2 regions of the Limnohabitans sp. 2KL-3 genome follow, and region 1 is predicted to be linked to the other one. Evidence: predicted binding sites of a transcription regulator. Region 1 holds the regulator's gene; the other holds the start of a gene.
What was found. The regulator NrdR, encoded in region 1, represses ribonucleotide reductase genes. The targets are predictions, from matches to a motif close to CACNANATNTNGTG.
Positions count from the first base shown of each region.

Region 2: a site for NrdR is predicted at 5,438-5,451, ahead of AMM41_RS13670 (ribonucleoside-diphosphate reductase subunit alpha). Genes of this name have one in related genera too.

Region 1 covers NZ_CXON01000016.1:86,668-95,391, forward strand. The annotation lists gene glyA (serine hydroxymethyltransferase) at 18-1,262, shown strand; gene nrdR (transcriptional regulator NrdR) at 1,275-1,721, shown strand; gene AMM41_RS16830 (GspH/FimT family pseudopilin) at 1,731-2,354, opposite strand; gene AMM41_RS16835 (type IV pilin protein) at 2,471-2,938, shown strand; gene AMM41_RS16840 (hypothetical protein) at 2,935-3,567, shown strand; gene AMM41_RS16845 (hypothetical protein) at 3,564-4,781, shown strand; gene AMM41_RS16850 (type IV pilus modification PilV family protein) at 4,778-5,215, shown strand; gene ribD (bifunctional diaminohydroxyphosphoribosylaminopyrimidine deaminase/5-amino-6-(5-phosphoribosylamino)uracil reductase RibD) at 5,262-6,419, shown strand; gene AMM41_RS16860 (class I adenylate-forming enzyme family protein) at 7,109-8,644, shown strand; gene xerD (site-specific tyrosine recombinase XerD) at 8,656-8,724, opposite strand, start outside.
Region 2 covers NZ_CXON01000011.1:11,708-20,431, forward strand. The annotation lists gene AMM41_RS13635 (aromatic ring-hydroxylating dioxygenase subunit alpha) at 1-102, shown strand, start outside; gene AMM41_RS13640 (glutamine synthetase family protein) at 99-1,580, shown strand; gene AMM41_RS13645 (2Fe-2S iron-sulfur cluster-binding protein) at 1,595-1,924, shown strand; gene ffh (signal recognition particle protein) at 2,034-3,419, opposite strand; gene AMM41_RS13655 (cytochrome C assembly family protein) at 3,497-4,300, shown strand; gene AMM41_RS22385 (PP0621 family protein) at 4,297-4,530, shown strand; gene ampD (1,6-anhydro-N-acetylmuramyl-L-alanine amidase AmpD) at 4,587-5,171, shown strand; gene AMM41_RS13670 (ribonucleoside-diphosphate reductase subunit alpha) at 5,540-8,452, shown strand; gene AMM41_RS13675 (ribonucleotide-diphosphate reductase subunit beta) at 8,596-8,724, shown strand, end outside.

The DNA of each region.
Region 1 (8,724 bases):
CCATCCAAAGGACTGCCATGTACCACCGCAACATTCTGATTGAACAAACCGACCCCGAGCTGTTCGCTGCCATCCAGGCCGAAAACGCCCGCCAAGAACACCACATCGAGCTGATCGCCAGCGAAAACTACGCCTCGCCCGCCGTGATGGCCGCACAAGGCAGTCAGTTGACCAACAAATACGCCGAAGGTTATCCGGGCAAGCGTTATTACGGCGGTTGCGAGCATGTGGATGTGGCCGAACAATTGGCCATTGACCGCGTCAAGCAAATTTTTGGCGCTGAAGCCGCCAACGTGCAGCCGCATTGTGGTGCCTCGGCCAACGAAGCCGTGTTTCTGGCTTTCTTGAAGCCCGGCGACACCATCATGGGCATGAGCTTGGCCGAAGGCGGTCACCTGACCCACGGCATGCCGCTCAACATTTCCGGCAAATGGTTCAACGTGGTGTCTTACGGCCTGAACGCGCAAGAAGCCATCGACTACGAGGCCATGGAAGCCAAAGCCCGTGAAACCCGACCCAAGCTGATCATTGCCGGTGCTTCGGCCTACTCGCTGCACATCGACTTTGAGCGCTTTGCCAAAATTGCCAAAGAAGTTGGCGCGATCTTCATGGTCGACATGGCCCACTATGCGGGCTTGATCGCTGCGGGCCAATACCCCAACCCCGTGCCCCACGCCGACGTGGTCACTTCGACCACCCACAAGAGCTTGCGCGGCCCCCGTGGCGGCATCATCTTGATGAAGGCCGAGCACGAAAAAGCCATCAACAGCGCCATCTTTCCCGGCCTGCAAGGCGGCCCGCTCATGCATGTCATCGCAGCCAAAGCGGTGGCCTTCAAAGAGGCTCTGGCACCTGAGTTCAAGGCCTACCAAGCCCAAGTGGTCAAAAACGCGCAGATCATTGCCGAGACACTGACCGCTCGCGGCCTGCGCATCGTCAGCGGCGGCACCCAAAGCCATGTCATGTTGGTGGACCTGCGTGCCAAAGGGATCACCGGCAAAGTTGCAGAAGCCGCATTGGGCAACGCCCACATGACCATCAACAAGAACGCCATTCCGAACGACCCAGAAAAGCCGTTCGTGACCAGCGGCGTGCGCATCGGCACCCCTGCCATGACCACCCGCGGCTTCAAGGACGAAGAAGCCCGCGCCACGGCCCACCTGATTGCGGATGTGCTGGACAACCCGCTGGACGAAGCCAATTTGGCCGCCGTGCGTGCCAAGGTGCATGCGCTGACCAGCCGTTTCCCCGTTTACGGCTGATCGGTCCACACGATGAAATGCCCGTTTTGCGGTCACCTCGAAACGCAAGTGGTCGAGACCCGTTTGGCCGAGGACGGGGATTTCATTCGGCGGCGTCGCCAATGTGGGGCGTGTGAAAAGCGCTTCACCACCTACGAAAAGCCCGAAGTCAACTTTCCGGCCATCGTCAAAAAAGACGGTCGGCGCATCGATTACCAGCGAGAAAAACTGCGCGGCAGCCTCAACTTGGCTCTGCGCAAAAGGCCCGTCAGCATCGAACAACTCGATGCGGCCATGGAACGGATCGAGGAAAAACTGCTCAACTTGGGCACACGCGAAGTGGCTTCACACCGCATTGGTGAATGGGTCATGCGTGAATTGCAAAAACTCGACAAAGTCGCTTATGTGCGCTTTGCCAGTGTCTACCGCAATTTTGAAGATATTGACGACTTCAAAACCTTGGTTGACGAAGTCCGCTAAAATTTTTGCTCAAGGGCATGTCGGCCCCTGAAAGAGGCGGCAATCGCAGTCCTTGGTCGGTATTTTTTCCAACTTGGGGCGTCCCATAGCATTGCTGACCACTTGCCAACCGTGTGGCAAATTAGCCGAACAAAAGCGCCAGGTGCCCGCCATGAAGGCCCCGCTGAGGCTCACGCTTCTTCCCTCACCGCCATAAGAAAAATAAGACTTGACGGTATTGGTGACCGTCAATTGAAAACCCTCGGGCATGGCGTCTTGTCGCTCGACGATCACCTCTCCCGGATCTCTGCGGGCGCTGTTGTTGCTGTCCACAAACACCAGCCAGCCCTGCTGCCAACGCCCCTCAGGATCACATGAATGACCATGTGAAGCAGCACTTGCACACACGGTCACCCTTTGCTGGCGATGCAGCGCTTCCGAGCGAGCCAAGACCAAGCTGCTCAAAAAGGCCTCGGCCCGTGCTTGCAGCCGATGCTGTTGCCGCAAGTCCGACAAAGTCGGCACAGCGATGGCCATCAACACACCCACCAGCGCCAGCACCACCAAGGCCTCCAGCAAACTGAAGCCCCGCAGCGTTTGCGCACAGCGCGGGTCATGGGGCCACGGGCGGGGTGGCAGCGTTTGGCGATGCATGGCTCATCCTCCTGGGTTCATGTGTGCGCATCGTGCCCACAAGCAGGCCCTCATCTTGAACTGTACAAAATGAATACACAAGACCACAATCAAAACCAAATCAAGGGAGTCATGCCATGCACCTTTTGGGTCGCCATCCCCCAGACACCACCACCGCCCAGTTTCGGAATCGGGGATTCACGCTGACCGAGCTGCTGATCAGCTTGGCGCTGATGGCCGTTCTGGCGGCCTTGGCCCTGCCGGCTTACCAGCAACAACAACGCCAGACCCGACGCATTGACGGTCAAGCCGCTTTGCTGCAATTGCAAATGGACCAAATCCGCTGGCGCAGTGCCCATGACCAGCATGCCGATGCCCTGAGCACTTTGGGCTGGACCACCGACCGATCCAGCCAAGCCCATTACCAACTGCGCATCACCTTGGCCGATGCCGACGGCTTCACCTTAGAGGCCACCCCCGTGGGGGCCCAATCGGCCGACGTCCAGTGCGCGCCCTTGCGGTTGACGTGGCAAGCACCCGCCAACGCTTTGCTCAGCGCGGGCCCTCACTGGAGCGCTGACCCCGACCGTTGCTGGAAAAAATGAGCACCAACCGCCACCGCCTTCAAAAAGGTGAGACCTTGACCGGGCTGCTGGTGGGCCTTGCGCTGGGCATGGTGGTGCTGGCCGCAGGCAGCACCATGCTGACCCGTCAATTGCGTGGTCACCGCCAGGCACTGCATGACACCCACCTGCACCACGATCTGCGTTCGGCCATGGACTGGATGGCCAAAGAATTGCGCCAAGCGCAGTACTCGGCCAAAGCCTGGGAAACACGCAGCCCAACCCTGTGTCTGGACGATTTTTGCAAGGATGCACAAGATTTCAGCGTGAGCGGCGAAACTCTGGCCTTCAGTTATGACCGCAACCACAACGGGCAGCGCGAGAAAGACGAATGCATGGGTTTTCGGCTCTCGTCGCAAACCATCCAAATCAAACGTTCATGCCAAGATGCGGGGGATTGGCAAGCCATCACCGACACCAGCAGCCTGAAAGTCAGCGCACTGCAGTGGACACTCCATTGCTCAGCTGCACAAGGTTGGCTGCGCCGCTCGGTGCAGATGACGCTGAGCGCTGCATGGCCACAGGACCCCGGTCGCACCATGAGCCTCACTCAAACCGTGCGCTTGCAAAACGATTTGCCCGCCAGCGTCCAATCGAAGTTTTGCCCATGACGCGCTCCCCTGCCCTCGGCCCGCAGACGGGTGCCATCACTTTGCTGATGGCCATGACCTTGGTGATGCTGGCCAGCCTGGCCAGTTTTTACAGCGCCCGCAGTGCCCAAATGGACCAGCTGGCCACTTTCAACCACGCCCGAAGCCACCAAGCCCGATGGGCCGCCACGGCCGCTTTGGCGGGAGCACAAGCTTTGTTGTTGGACACAAACACCCCGTTAGACAGCCTTTTGCAGGCTTTGACCCCCTGCCCCGAAGGGGTCACCGGGCCCCAGTGGCAGTGCATTCGGCTCACGCCCGAACAACACCCTGCCATACCGCAGGCCCAGCTGAGCACCACCGCCGTGCGCGACTTGGTCGAGTCGCCCCATGTGCTGACACTGCACGCCAGCGCCCGCATGGGCACACCACACAGTCAAGCGCTGGTCAAAGAAAGTGTGTTCGTCCCTACGGTGGCCCCAGCGCCCGACTTGCAAGAGCCCGCTACGCTGGTGCTCAACGGTTGCGTGACCGAAGCCTCCGGGGCCAAGCTGCGGGTGTGCCCTTGGGTCAGCAAGGGCGAAGCCTGCGTCAGCACCGCCAAAGGACCCGCAGTGTTGACGCATTTTGTGGTGGACACCAACCGCAATGGCAGCATTTCAACGGCAGAGAAAAATGCCTGCCTGGCTTTGAGCACCACCAGCTTGCCCGGCGGTGGCAGCAAAACGGGGCCAAGCCAAGCTGTGCCGCGCAGCCCCTGCACCCGCGCTGCTTGGCAAAGTGTGCTGGGCTCCATCACCGACGCGCAACTGCAAGCTTGGTCCACCGCTCAAGAACGCAACGGCTTGACAGCGCAAACCACCCCACCACGCTCGATCTACTGGATCGACAGCCCCAACGACTGGCAGCAAAGCGTGGGCACGGCCAACACCCCGGCACTGCTGGTGTTTTCTGCCAAAGCTTGCGCCCTGCGCTGCCCGCGCATCTCTGCCAACACCGTCATCTACGGCAGTGTGTTGATCGACTCGGGCTGCAACGACGACAAAATGCGCGGCTGGCAAGGCGGCACCATTGAAGGCCAACTGGTGGTGCAATCAGGCATTCCTGAATGGCGATCAGGCACAGTACTGGCCCGCCCGGCTGGGCGCAATGCTTACATCCTGAACTGGCCGGACGGCATGGACGCCTCGCGTGTTCAACGGGTCAACGGCAGTTGGACCGCCAGCACGCCATGAAAGGTGCCCAACACCCCCAGCAAGGCATGGCCTTGATCGAAGCCTTGATCGCTTCGGCCGTGCTGGGCATTGGCCTGCTGGGTGCGACACAACTGACCTTGAAAACTTTGCAACTGAGCCGCGAAAGCCGTCAACACGCGGCAGCTCAAAGGCTGGCCCAAGAAGGCCTGGACTGCTGGGTGGCCAGCATCCGGGGCAGCGCCCATCCATGCGCATCCGATGAAACCATCCTGGTTCAAGGGGTGCAATACAGCCGACAAACCAGCAGTACGCCACGCGGCAATGGGCTCATTCAAGACTTGCAAGTGCGCGTGACCTGGACAAACAGCGGCAAGCCCGGCAAAGGCCCCGACACTTCGGGCACACCTTCAGAAAACCGCATCGAATGGCACAGCAGTGTCTCGGCTCTGCCCTCCTGGGTATCCGGGCCATAATTGTTTTTTAAGGCAAAGCGCCTCGATACCCCATTTTTTGACCACCGTGCCAGCTTCAAACGCCCCCTTCTCACCTTTGCTCACGCCCCTGCAAACGGCCCTCCACTTGGCCCGTCAGGCTTTGTGGCTGACCTCGCCCAACCCGCGTGTGGGCTGCGTTATCACCGCTGCTGACGGCACGCTGCTGGGCCAAGGCCACACCCAACGTGCAGGCGGCCCGCATGCCGAAATCATGGCCTTGCGCGACGCGGCCGAGCGCGGCCACAGCGTGCAAGGTGCCACCGCCTGGGTCACGCTGGAGCCCTGCGCTCACCAAGGCCGCACCGGACCCTGTTGCGATGCGCTGGCAGCGGCTGGCATTGGGCGCGTGATCGCGGCCATGACCGACCCCAACCCGAAAGTGGCAGGCCAAGGCATGGCACGTTTGGCAACTGCGGGGGTGCAAACCGAAACGCTGGGCCCCAGCTCAGACGAAGCCATTCAAGCGCGTGAGCTGAACATCGGATTTTTCAGCCGCATGGAGCGTGCCCTGCCCTGGGTGCGCATGAAGGTGGCCACCTCACTCGACGGGCAAACCGCCTTGCAAAACGGCCAAAGCCAGTGGATCACCGGACCCGAGGCCCGCGCCGACGGCCATGCCTGGCGTGCCCGTGCCTGCGCCATCCTGACCGGCATCGGCACCGTGCTCGAAGACGATCCGCGACTGAACGTGCGCGGCCTTGATGTGCCTCGCCAACCGCATCTGGTGGTGGTGGACAGCCGCCTGGACATGCCTTTGAACGCCAAACTGCTGGACACCCAAGGCACAGGCGAGCAAGCCCGCCAAATCTGGATTTACACCGCCACCGCCCCGCAGGACGCACAACATGCGGACAAACGCGCAGCACTGATCGCACGCGGCGTCACCCTGATCGACATGCCCGGCCCGGGCGGCAAAGTCGATCTGGCTGCCATGCTGCGCGACCTGGCCCGGCGCGAGATCAATGAGCTGCATGTGGAAGCCGGACACAAACTCAACGGCTCCTTCATCCGTGAAGGGCTGGTGGACGAATACCTCGTCTACATCGCCCCCCAGCTGCTCGGCCCTGGCCAAGGCATGGCCAATTTGCCTGCGCTGACGGCCCTGAGCGACTCCGTGAAGTTGGCCTTCCACGCGGTGGACCGTGTCGGCCCGGATGTGCGTTTGCTGCTGCGCCGCGCCTGACCACGTGCACCTTGGGCGCATGCCCTGTGAAGTTTCAAGCTTGTATCAGGGCGCAGCGATCCGCTTTGCAATCGGTGTCGGAGCCCCGCCCTCGGGGCGATGGGTGGTGTCCTGCGAGGCTTTTCGCGACGGGGGCGTCGCTCCTACAGGGACAGTGCCCTGCATTTTGTAGGAGCCCCGCCCTCGGGGCGATGGGTCTTGGTCTGCGAGGCTTTTCGCGACGGGGGCGTCGCTCCTACAGGGACAGTGCCCTGCATTTTGTAGGAGCCCCGCCCTCGGGGCGATGGGTGGTGGTCTGCGGGGGTTATCGCGACGAGGGCGTCGCTCCTACAGGGACAGTGCACTGCATTTTGTGGGAGCCCCGCCCTCGGGGCGATGGGTGGTGGTCTGCGGGGGTTATCGCGACGGGGGCGTCGCTCCTACAGGGGGAATGCCTGCAGTTTGTGGGGGGCCCATCCCTCGGGGCGATGGGTCGTGGTGTGCGAGGCTTTTCGCGATGGGGGCGTCGCTCCTACAAAAAATCGTGGATGCAAACATCATCGTGCCGGATCAATCGGGCGCCTGCCCGCAGGCCAGTTCCTTCTGCTCCGACATGAGGGCTTGGCGTGTCAGTGACCAAGACGTCCAAGCGACAAACTGCGTTCGGCAGTCGGGGTCAAAATAGCGGCACTTTTGCTGGAGACATTGAATTGAACCTTGCCCACTTGCTGCAACGCCAAGCCCGCATGGCCCCCGAGCGCCCGGCCATCTTCAGCGGCACCTCATGTGTGGCCACCCATGGGCAGTGGGCGCAGCGCTGCCAGCACTTGGCGGTGCAGCTTCAAGCTGCAGGCTTGCAACCCGGCGACCGCGTGGCGCTGTTCATGCGCAACCATGTGCGCTACCTCGAGGTGGTGTTTGCCGCCTGGTGGGCAGGTTTGGCGGTGGTGCCCATCAACGCCAAACTGCATGTGCGCGAAGCGCAATGGATCATCGACAACGCCCAGGCCCGCTGGGCCTTTGTGACGGCCGACATCACCAGCGACACCGGTGAAAACCTCTCGGGTCTGGAACGCGTGATCGATGTCGACAGTGCCGAGGCCCATGCGCTTTGGCAATTGCCCGCATCCCCCATCGACACCCCGATCACCGAGCGCCAGGCCGATGACTTGGCGTGGCTGTTCTACACCAGCGGCACCACCGGCCGGCCCAAAGGCGTGATGATCACGCACCGCAACCTGATGACCATGGGCTTGGGCTATTTCTGCGATGTGGACGCCGTCAGCCCGCAAGACACCATCGCCTACGCCGCCCCCATGTCGCACGGCGCGGGCATTTACGCCATTCCACACCTGATGGCCGGGGCCTGGCACATGGTGCCGCCTTCCGGTGGGTTCGATCCGGCCGAGTTGTTTGCCTTGGGCCAACAAGTCGGGCCGCTGTCGATGTTTGCAGCCCCCACCATCGTCAAGCGACTGGTGGACCATGCTGAGGCTGCTGGGCTTTCGCAACAAGCTTGTGGTCAATCCTTCAAGACCGTGGTCTACGGCGGAGCGCCCATGTACGCGGCCGACATGCAGCGGGCGCTGCGGGTCATGGGGCCGCGTTTTGTGCAGATTTACGGACAAGGCGAAAGCCCCATGGTGGGCACGGCCCTGTCGCGCCACCATCTGCAAGACACCCAGCACCCCCGGCACCTGGACCGCCTGGCCTCGATTGGTGTGGCGCAAACCCCGGTGAACATCCGCGTGACCGACGAGCAAGGCCGCGACTTGCCACTGGGCGAGATTGGCGAAGTGCTGATTCAGGGCGACAGCGTGATGGCCGGCTACTGGCGCAACCCCGAGGCCACGACCAAAGCCATCCAAAACGGCTGGCTTTTCACGGGCGACATGGGCTGTCTGGACGCCGATGGCTTTTTGACCCTGAAAGACCGCAGCAAAGACATGATCATCAGCGGCGGCTCCAACATCTACCCGCGCGAAATCGAAGAAGTGCTGCTGCACGCACCGGGTGTGGCCGAAGTGGCCGTGGTGGGCGCACCGGACCCTGAATGGGGCGAGGTGGTGGTAGCGTTTGTGGTGCCACAAGCAGGCCACACCCCCGACACCGCTGCACTGGACGCGCTGTGCCTGCAAGAGATCGCCCGCTTCAAACGCCCCAAACGCTACGTGGTGGTGGACAGTTTGCCCAAAAACAATTACGGCAAGGTGCTCAAAACCGAACTGCGGCAACGCTTGGTCTGAAGCAACCGACTTCAGCCTCGCGGGTGGTGCTGCGCGTGCAGGGCTTTGAGCCGTTCACGGGCCACATGGGTGTAGATGGT
Region 2 (8,724 bases), on a different contig from region 1:
CAGTGGTGGCGCGAAGCCTGCGACGCCAAGCGCAGCAGCGCACCGTGGGACGCGGCACTGCCGGGTGATGTGGCCGCTTCAGCCGACACGAGCGCGGCATGAGCTTCGCTGAACGCTGCGGCCTGCACAGCCGCGAACGTGAAGCCGCTTGCGAGCAGCTGGTGCGGCAGGTGGAAGCCTCGGGCATCGAGCTGATCCGCCTGGGCTGGTGCGACCTGCACGGCGTGGTGCGCGGCAAAACCATCGTGGCCTCGCAGCTGCGCAGTGCGCTGGCCAATGGCATCGGCATGGTCAGCACCTTGCTGCTCAAAGACAGCTCGGACCGCACCGCCTTCAAGGTGTTCGAGCCGGGCATTGAAGAGACCCTGCCCGGCTTTGCCGGGGCCAGCAATTTCACGCTCATGCCCGACCCGGCCAGCTGGCATGTGCTGCCCTGGACCGAAAAAACCGGCTGGCTGCAGTGCCAGCCCTATTTCGCGGATGGGCGCATCGTGCCGCTGGATTCGCGCCATGTGCTGCAGCAAGCCGTGAAGCGCTTGGCCGATCGCGGCTGGCAGATGCAATGCGGGCTGGAAGTTGAATTCCACATCTACCGCCTGAAAGACCCGCTGCATGGGGCAGACCTGGACCCGGACCGCGCCGCCTGGCCCGGCCCCGCGCCCGAGGTCAGCCTGATCCATCCGGGCTACAACCTGCTGACCGAAGCCTGGATGGACAGGTCCGAAGAGCCGCTTCGCATCGTGCAGCGCACCGCCCAAGCGCTGGGCCTGCCGCTGATCTCGCTCGAAATTGAACTCGGCCCCAGCCAGGTGGAGGCGGTGTTTGACGTGCGCGATGTGCTGACGGCCGCCGACCACATGGTGCTGTTTCGCAACGCCACGCGCCAGGCCCTGCGCCGCGCTGGGTACCACGCCACCTTCATGTGCCGCCCGCCGTTTGAACACATCATGTCGAGCGGCTGGCACCTGCACCAATCGGTTTGTGAATTGACCACGGGAAGTAACGTGTTCATGCGCGATGCTGCAGCATCGGGTTTGGGTGCACTGGATGCAAAACAGGTGCTGAGCGATGTGGGTGCGTCTTGGCTGGCGGGTCTGCTGGCACATGCACCGGCATTAACGGCCCTGTGCACATCCACCAGCAATGGCTACGGGCGTTTCAGGCCCAATGCCATGGCGCCACAGTCGATTTTGTGGGGCCGTGACAACCGGGGCGCCATGCTGCGGGTCATTGGTGCGCCGGGCGACAGCGCCAGCCGCATTGAAAACCGCTTGGGCGAACCGGCGGCCAACCCTTATCTGTACATGGCCTCGCAAATCCACGCCGGGCTGGCCGGGGTGGACGCACAGCTGCAAGCGCCGCCCGCCACCGAAACGCCCTACTCTGCAGGCGCTGCCACCATCCCGAGCAGTCTGGCCGATGCGGTGCGGGCGCTGCAAAAAGATACGGCGTTGTGCCAGGCGCTGGGCCAGCCCTTTGTGGACTACTACAGCACCATCAAGCAGGCAGAACACCAGCGCATGGCGCAGGCCGAAGACGCCCAGGAATTCCACCGCCGCGAATACTTCGGGCGCATTTAAAAAACCCCTTGAACATGATCACCATCCACCTGCAACCCCACGACCCCACACAAGCGGTGCACACCCTGCAAGCCCAGCCCGGCCAAAGCCTGATGCAGGCTGCGGTCGATGCCAACTTGACGGGCATTCAAGCCGATTGCGGCGGGCTGCTCACCTGCGCGACTTGCCATGTGGTGGTGTCAGGGGACTGGCTGGCGAAGTTGCCAGCCATGACCGGCGACGAAGACGGCATGCTGGCCTTCACCGCCCAAACGCGCGAGCCGGGCAGTCGCCTGTCATGCCAGATCATGCTGACGCAAGAACTGGATGGCCTGCTGGTGTCGCTGCCCGCGAACCAGTATTGAACAGTATTTGTAGGTCGGCGGCTTCAGCCCCGACATGGGCCTGTGCCGGAGCGAACAATCGTCGGAGCTGAAGCTACCGACCTACAGGGCATCTGGTAGGTCGGCAGCTTCAGCGCGGCATGCCGGGAAAGCCCCCGCCACCGCCCATCATGCCTTTCATGGCACCCATGCGTTTCATCATCTTCATCATGCCGCCGCCGGACATCTTTTTCATCATGTCCTGCATCTGCTCAAACTCCTTGAGCATGCGGTTGACGTCCTGCACCTGAACGCCTGCGCCAGCGGCAATGCGCCGCTTGCGGGTGGCTTTGATCAATTCAGGCTTGCTGCGCTCTTTGGGCGTCATGCTGTGGATGATGCCTTGCTTGCGGCCAATGTCTTTTTCGACTTTGTCCATGTCCATAGACCCGGCCTTGGCGGTCAACTGGCTGGGCAGTTTGTCCATCAGGCTCGACAGGCCGCCCATTTGCTTCATCTGCTGGATCTGGGCCAAAAAGTCATTCAGGTCAAAGCTGCCGCCACTCTTGACCTTGGACGCCAGCTTTTGCGCGGCTTCCATGTCCACACCCGCTGTGACCTGCTCGACCAAGGCCACGATGTCGCCCATGCCCAGCACCCGGCCTGCGTGGCGTTCGGCGTCGAACACTTCCAGGCCGTCAATTTTTTCACTCGTACCCGCAAACTTGATGGGCACACCCGTGATCTGGCGCACCGACAGGGCCGCACCACCGCGTGAATCGCCATCGAGTTTGGTCAGCACGATGCCCGTGAGCGGCAAGGCGTCGCTGAAGGCGCGAGCGGTGTTGGCCGCGTCCTGACCCTGCATGGCATCGACCACGAACAGGGTTTCAACAGGCTTGAGTTCAGCGTGCAGCGCCTTGATCTCGGCCATCAGGGCTTCGTCAATCGCCAGGCGACCGGCCGTGTCGACCAGCAACACGTCAAAAAAGTGCTTGCGGGCGTAGTCAATGGCGGCGCGGGCAATGTCGATTGGCTTTTGGTCGGGCGAGCTGGGGAACCATTCGGCACCGGCTTGGGCGGTGACGGTTTTGAGCTGTTCGATGGCGGCGGGGCGGTACACGTCACCCGAGACCGTGAGCACTTTCTTTTTGCGCTTTTCAATCAGGTGCTTGGCCAGCTTGGCGGTGGTGGTGGTTTTACCGGCACCTTGCAAACCTGCCATCAGGATCACGGCGGGCGGCTGCGCGGCCAAGTTGATGTCCGACACCCCCTCGCCCATGGTGGCGGCCAGCTCGCGGTTGACCACACCCACCAAGGCTTGGCCGGGCTTGAGCGAGCCCATGACCTCTTGGCCCAGGGCTTTTTCCTTCACGCGGGCGATGAAATCGCGCACCACCGGCAGGGCCACATCGGCTTCGAGCAAGGCCATGCGCACCTCGCGCAGCATGTCGGCCACGTTCGATTCGGTGATGCGGGCCTGTCCGCTGAGGGTCTTGACGAGGCGTGAGAGTTTGTCGGTCAGGGCGGAGGCCATGGGGGAATCCAGAAAAAACCGGTCAAGCGTGTTGGCGAAGCCCCTGTGGCTGCGCCTGAAAGGCTAAACTCGGACCCATGATTTTAGCGAGTGCTCCTTTCTGGACGCTGCCCTTCTCTGCATTGGCGGCGCTGACCTATGCCTTGCCCGCTTTGGTGCCTCGACACCTCAGTGATGTCCACGCCAGACGACTGTTGCTGCTGGCCTGGGCATTGCACGCGCTGAGTTTGCTGATGCTGCTCATGGGTCCGGTGCGTTTTGGTTTTGCCCCTGCACTGTCGGTCACGGCTTGGTTGGTGGTCACGGCTTACATGATCGAGACCCAGTTTTTCCCCAAACTCAAGGTCCGCTGGGCCGTGGGGAGTTTGGGTGCCGTCACGGTGGTTTTGGCTTGGGTCTTTCCCGGTACGCCTTTGACCGCACAAGCTTCGGCCTGGCTGCCCCTGCACTGGGCCTTGGGTTTGTCGGCCTACGGCATGTTTGCAGCTGCTGTGGTCCACGCCTGGATGATGACGCGCACCGAACACGACATCCGTCTGGCCCATGACGCCACCAGCGGCCTTCCTTTGCTCACCCTGGAACGCCTGACCTTTCGCTTTGTGACTGCAGGCTTTGTGCTGCTGACGGCCACCTTGGTGGCGGGAGCGCTGTTTGGCGAAGCCTTGTATGGACAAACCCATACCCAATGGCACTGGGACCACAAGCGGGTTTTTGCCCTCTTGTCCTGGATCACTTTTGCCACTTTGTTGATTGGACGCCAGCAATGGGGCTGGCGAGGTCGCCGCGCCGTGCGGGTGCTCTACATTGGCGCGGCACTGCTGCTCTTGTCCTATGCTGGCTCACGCTTTGTTTTGGAAGTTTTGATCGGGCGCGTTGGATGAAATATCTTTTGTTGATTTTGCTGGTATTGGTGGTCATTTGGGCCCTCAAACGAAACCGCAGGGACACGCCAGCACCTCCACCACAAGACAGCCCAAACCAGCCTTCCAACATGGTTGCATGCACACACTGCGGCATCCATCTTCCCCAAGACGAAACCGTGAACGGTGAAAAAGGCGTGTACTGCAGCACCGATCACCGAACTGCGGCACAAGACCGCAATCCGTCCTGATCCTTGGCCAGTCTTTCTCGTTCTTATTCAATTCTGTGGTCCAACAAATCCAGCACTTGGAAAAACTCCTCTCAGAACCCATCGGTCTTTGGCAAGACGGTTGGTACCGTCATGCCACACGCTTGGACTCGCCAAATTTTGGATTGCGACCCAACGGGGCCTGTGTTGACTTGGTGGTTATCCACTCGATCAGCCTGCCACCCGGCCAATATGGTGGCAACGAAGTTCAAGCGCTGTTTACCAATCAGCTGGACTGGGAGGCTCACCCCTATTTTTCGCAAATCCGGGGTTTAGAGGTGTCAGCCCACTTTTATATCCGGCGCGACGGCACCCTTTGGCAGTTTGTCAGTATCGATCACCGCGCTTGGCATGCAGGCCAATCTGAGTACCGGGGCAGAAACCAATGCAACGATGACTCCATCGGCATAGAACTGGAAGGCCTGGAAGGTGAAACATTTGAAGAGGCTCAGTACACACAACTGAGCCAACTTTGCCAAGCCTTGCAGCTTCACTGCCCCATTGCCCATGTCGCGGGGCATGAGCACATTGCCCCCGAAAGAAAACAAGACCCCGGTGCTGGTTTTGACTGGAATCGACTGAAATCAATGTTAAATTTCCCACCTAGCGTTTACCCTAGGTAGCTCTCAGTTTTTCAATCGGATCGCCGTCCATCTGCAGATCCGCCATCGCCCCAAAGCATCAGGCATGCAAGACGAAAATCACTTGCATGCCCCATCACCACTGACCTTTTCGTGAAAAAACCCATTTTGACGGGGCTTGAAGCGCCCCATTTCAAGTTCTGAAAAGACCCATCACTCTTACCCAGTGTGGTCTGGCCCACCTGAGTAGAGTGTGGTGTCTTTTGGAGACGGATACACTACCTGTAGTGGCTTGCCATGCCCCGAGACACCAGATATAGTGTCTTTTACAAAATCTCACAATTGATCAAAAGAGGCTTTGCACTCTTTTGATCGGCCTCATCTTTGACTTTTCCCATACAAAAATGAACATGCAAACCGATCTGACCCCTCCTTTGTCGCCCACCAGCCAGACGAACTTGTCCGAAGCCGATCGTGCGGGCCATTCTTCTGCGCAACCCTTGAACCATTACCAAATCATTCGCCGCAACGGTGCCGTTGTGCCGTTCGAACCCAGCAAAATCGCCATCGCGATGATGAAGGCGTTTTTGGCCGTGCATGGCACCCAAGGCGCTGCGTCTGCCAGCGTGAGAGAGGTGGTAGAGCAACTGACCCAAAACGTGGTTCGTGCACTCATGCGTTCACGACCCGGGGGAGGCACTTTTCACATTGAAGATGTGCAAGACCAAGTGGAACTGGGTCTGATGCGCAGCAGCAATCACGAAGTCGCTCGCGCCTATGTGCTCTACCGTGAACGCCGCACCCAAGAACGCAGCCAACAGTCACATGCTGAGCCTGCCGTTCAAGAGCCCGTGTTGCATGTTCTGGACGGTGGCCAACGCGTGGCCCTGGACCTGAATTACCTGAAGTCCTTGATGATCAATGCTTGCGCCGGTTTGGGCCCTGACGTGAGTCCTGAGCCGATCGTGGCGGAAACCATGCGCAACCTGTACGACGGTGTGCCCATGGAAGAGGTGTACAAAGCCTCCATCTTGGCATCGCGAACCCTCATTGAAAAAGACCCAGACTACACCTACGTCACGGCCCGATTGTTGATGCACACCATTGCCAAGGAAATTTTGGGCAAGGAAGTGACCCAAGATCAGATGGCTGGCGAATACATCCAATACTTCCCCAAGTTCATCCAAAAAGGCATCGACAACGAACTGCTTGACCCCAAACTGGCGCAGTTTGACTTGAAAAAACTGGCAGAAGCGCTCAAGCCTGAACGCGATTTGCAGTTTGATTACCTGGGTCTGCAAACCCTGTATGACCGTTATTTCCTTCATGTGCGCAAGCAACGCATTGAAATGCCCCAAGCATTTTTCATGCGTGTGGCCATGGGTCTGTCGGTCAGCGAGGCCAATCGCGAAGCCCGTGCCATCGAGTTTTACGAAGTGCTGTCCTCCTTCGATTTCATGTCTTCGACGCCGACCTTGTTCAACAGCGGCACATTGCGTCCGCAGCTGTCGAGCTGTTACCTGACGACTGTGCCTGACGACCTCGATGGCATCTACGAATCCATCAAAGAAAATGCCTTGTTGTCCAAGTTCGCTGGGGGATTGGGCAACGACTGGACCCGTGTGCGAGCCATGGGGTCGCACATCAAAGGCACCAATGGCGAATCACAAGGCGTGGTGCCGTTCCTCAAAGTGGTCAACGACACCGCAGTTGCCGTCAATCAGGGTGGTAAACGCAAAGGCGCGGTCTGCACTTACCTTGAGACTTGGCACCTGGACATTGAAGAATTCCTGGAATTGCGCAAAAACACCGGCGATGATCGCCGCCGCACGCACGACATGAACACCGCGAACTGGATTCCTGACCTGTTCATGCGTCGCGTCATGGAAAAAGGTGACTGGACACTGTTCTCTCCTTCAGATTGCCCAGATTTGCATGACAAGTACGGGGCTGATTTTGAAAAAACCTACACGGCCTACGAAGCCAAGGCCGAACGGGGTGAAATCAAACCCAGCAAAAAATTGCCGGCCAATGACTTGTGGCGCAAGATGCTGTCCATGCTGTTTGAAACAGGACACCCTTGGATCACCTTCAAGGACCCTTGCAATATCCGCTCGCCACAGCAACACGTTGGCGTGGTGCATTCGTCCAATCTGTGCACAGAGATCACACTCAACACCAGCGACACCGAAACTGCCGTCTGCAACTTGGGTTCGGTCAACCTGTCCCGACACCTCAAAGACACGGCCAACGGCAAAGTGCTTGACCACGACAAGCTCAAAAAGACCATCTCGATTGCCATGCGGATGTTGGACAACGTGATCGACATCAACTACTACGCAGTCAAAAAAGCGCGTGATTCCAATGTGCGTCATCGGCCTGTGGGCTTGGGTCTCATGGCTTTCCAAGACTCGTTGTATGAAATGCGCATCCCTTACGCTTCGCAAGCAGCGGTGGAATTTGCTGACCGCTCCATGGAAGCCATTTGCTACTTCGCCTACTGGGCCTCGACCGATTTGGCCAAAGAGCGTGGCGAATACTCCAGCTACAAAGGCTCTTTGTGGGATCGCGGCATTTTGCCTTTTGACACGATCGACTTGTTGGCACGCGAACGAGGCGGCTATGTTGAGGTCGACCGCTCGTCCGCCCTCGATTGGGATGCTTTGCGTCAAAAAATCAAGACAGACGGCATGCGCAACTCCAACTGTGTCGCCATTGCACCCACAGCCACCATCTCCAACATCATTGGCGTGGATGCGTCCATCGAGCCGTGCTTTGGCAACCTGTCAGTCAAATCCAATTTGTCAGGCGAATTCACCGTCATCAACAGTTATTTGGTGCGCGATCTGAAGCGCTTGGGCTTGTGGGATGACGTGATGGTCATGGACTTGAAACACTTTGACGGCTCTTTGCGGCCCATCGATCGTGTGCCTCAAGACATCAAAGCGCTCTACGCCACAGCATTTGAAGTCGAAACGACTTGGCTGGTTGAAGCTGCTGCACGACGTCAAAAATGGATTGACCAAGCCCAATCTCTCAACATTTACATGGCTGGTGCGTCGGGCAAAAAACTCGATGACACCTACAAACTTGCATGGCTGAGGGGTCTTAAAACCACTTATTACCTGCGCACATCCAGTGCCACCCAGGTTGAAAAATCCACGGTCAAAGCTGGCTCACACAATGCGGTGTCTTCTGGCTCTCCCGCTTCTGGAAGCAGTGCTGTGGCATCCACGGTGGCGGCACCGGCCATGAATGCTGTACCCGCAACAGACGTTAAATTTACAGCCATTGACGATGTTGGCTGTGAGGCTTGTCAGTGATGTCATGACCTCGCATCGCACTGCGCCAGCCTGCAATGTGCGATGCAATTGAACAACACTTCAAGCGTGTGGTTTTGCATCATGTCAATGACTTCTTTGCAATTTCACCGCATGCTTTCATAATCTGAGAATTGGAATTTTTTATGTTGTCTTGGGACGATCAAGTTAAACCCGCATCGCAAACTGCAATGCCTTCCGTTCATGGCTCTGATGCATCGACCATCACCGAGGCAGCGCTGTTTCACGCCACGACTTCGGCAGCGCCGCGACGA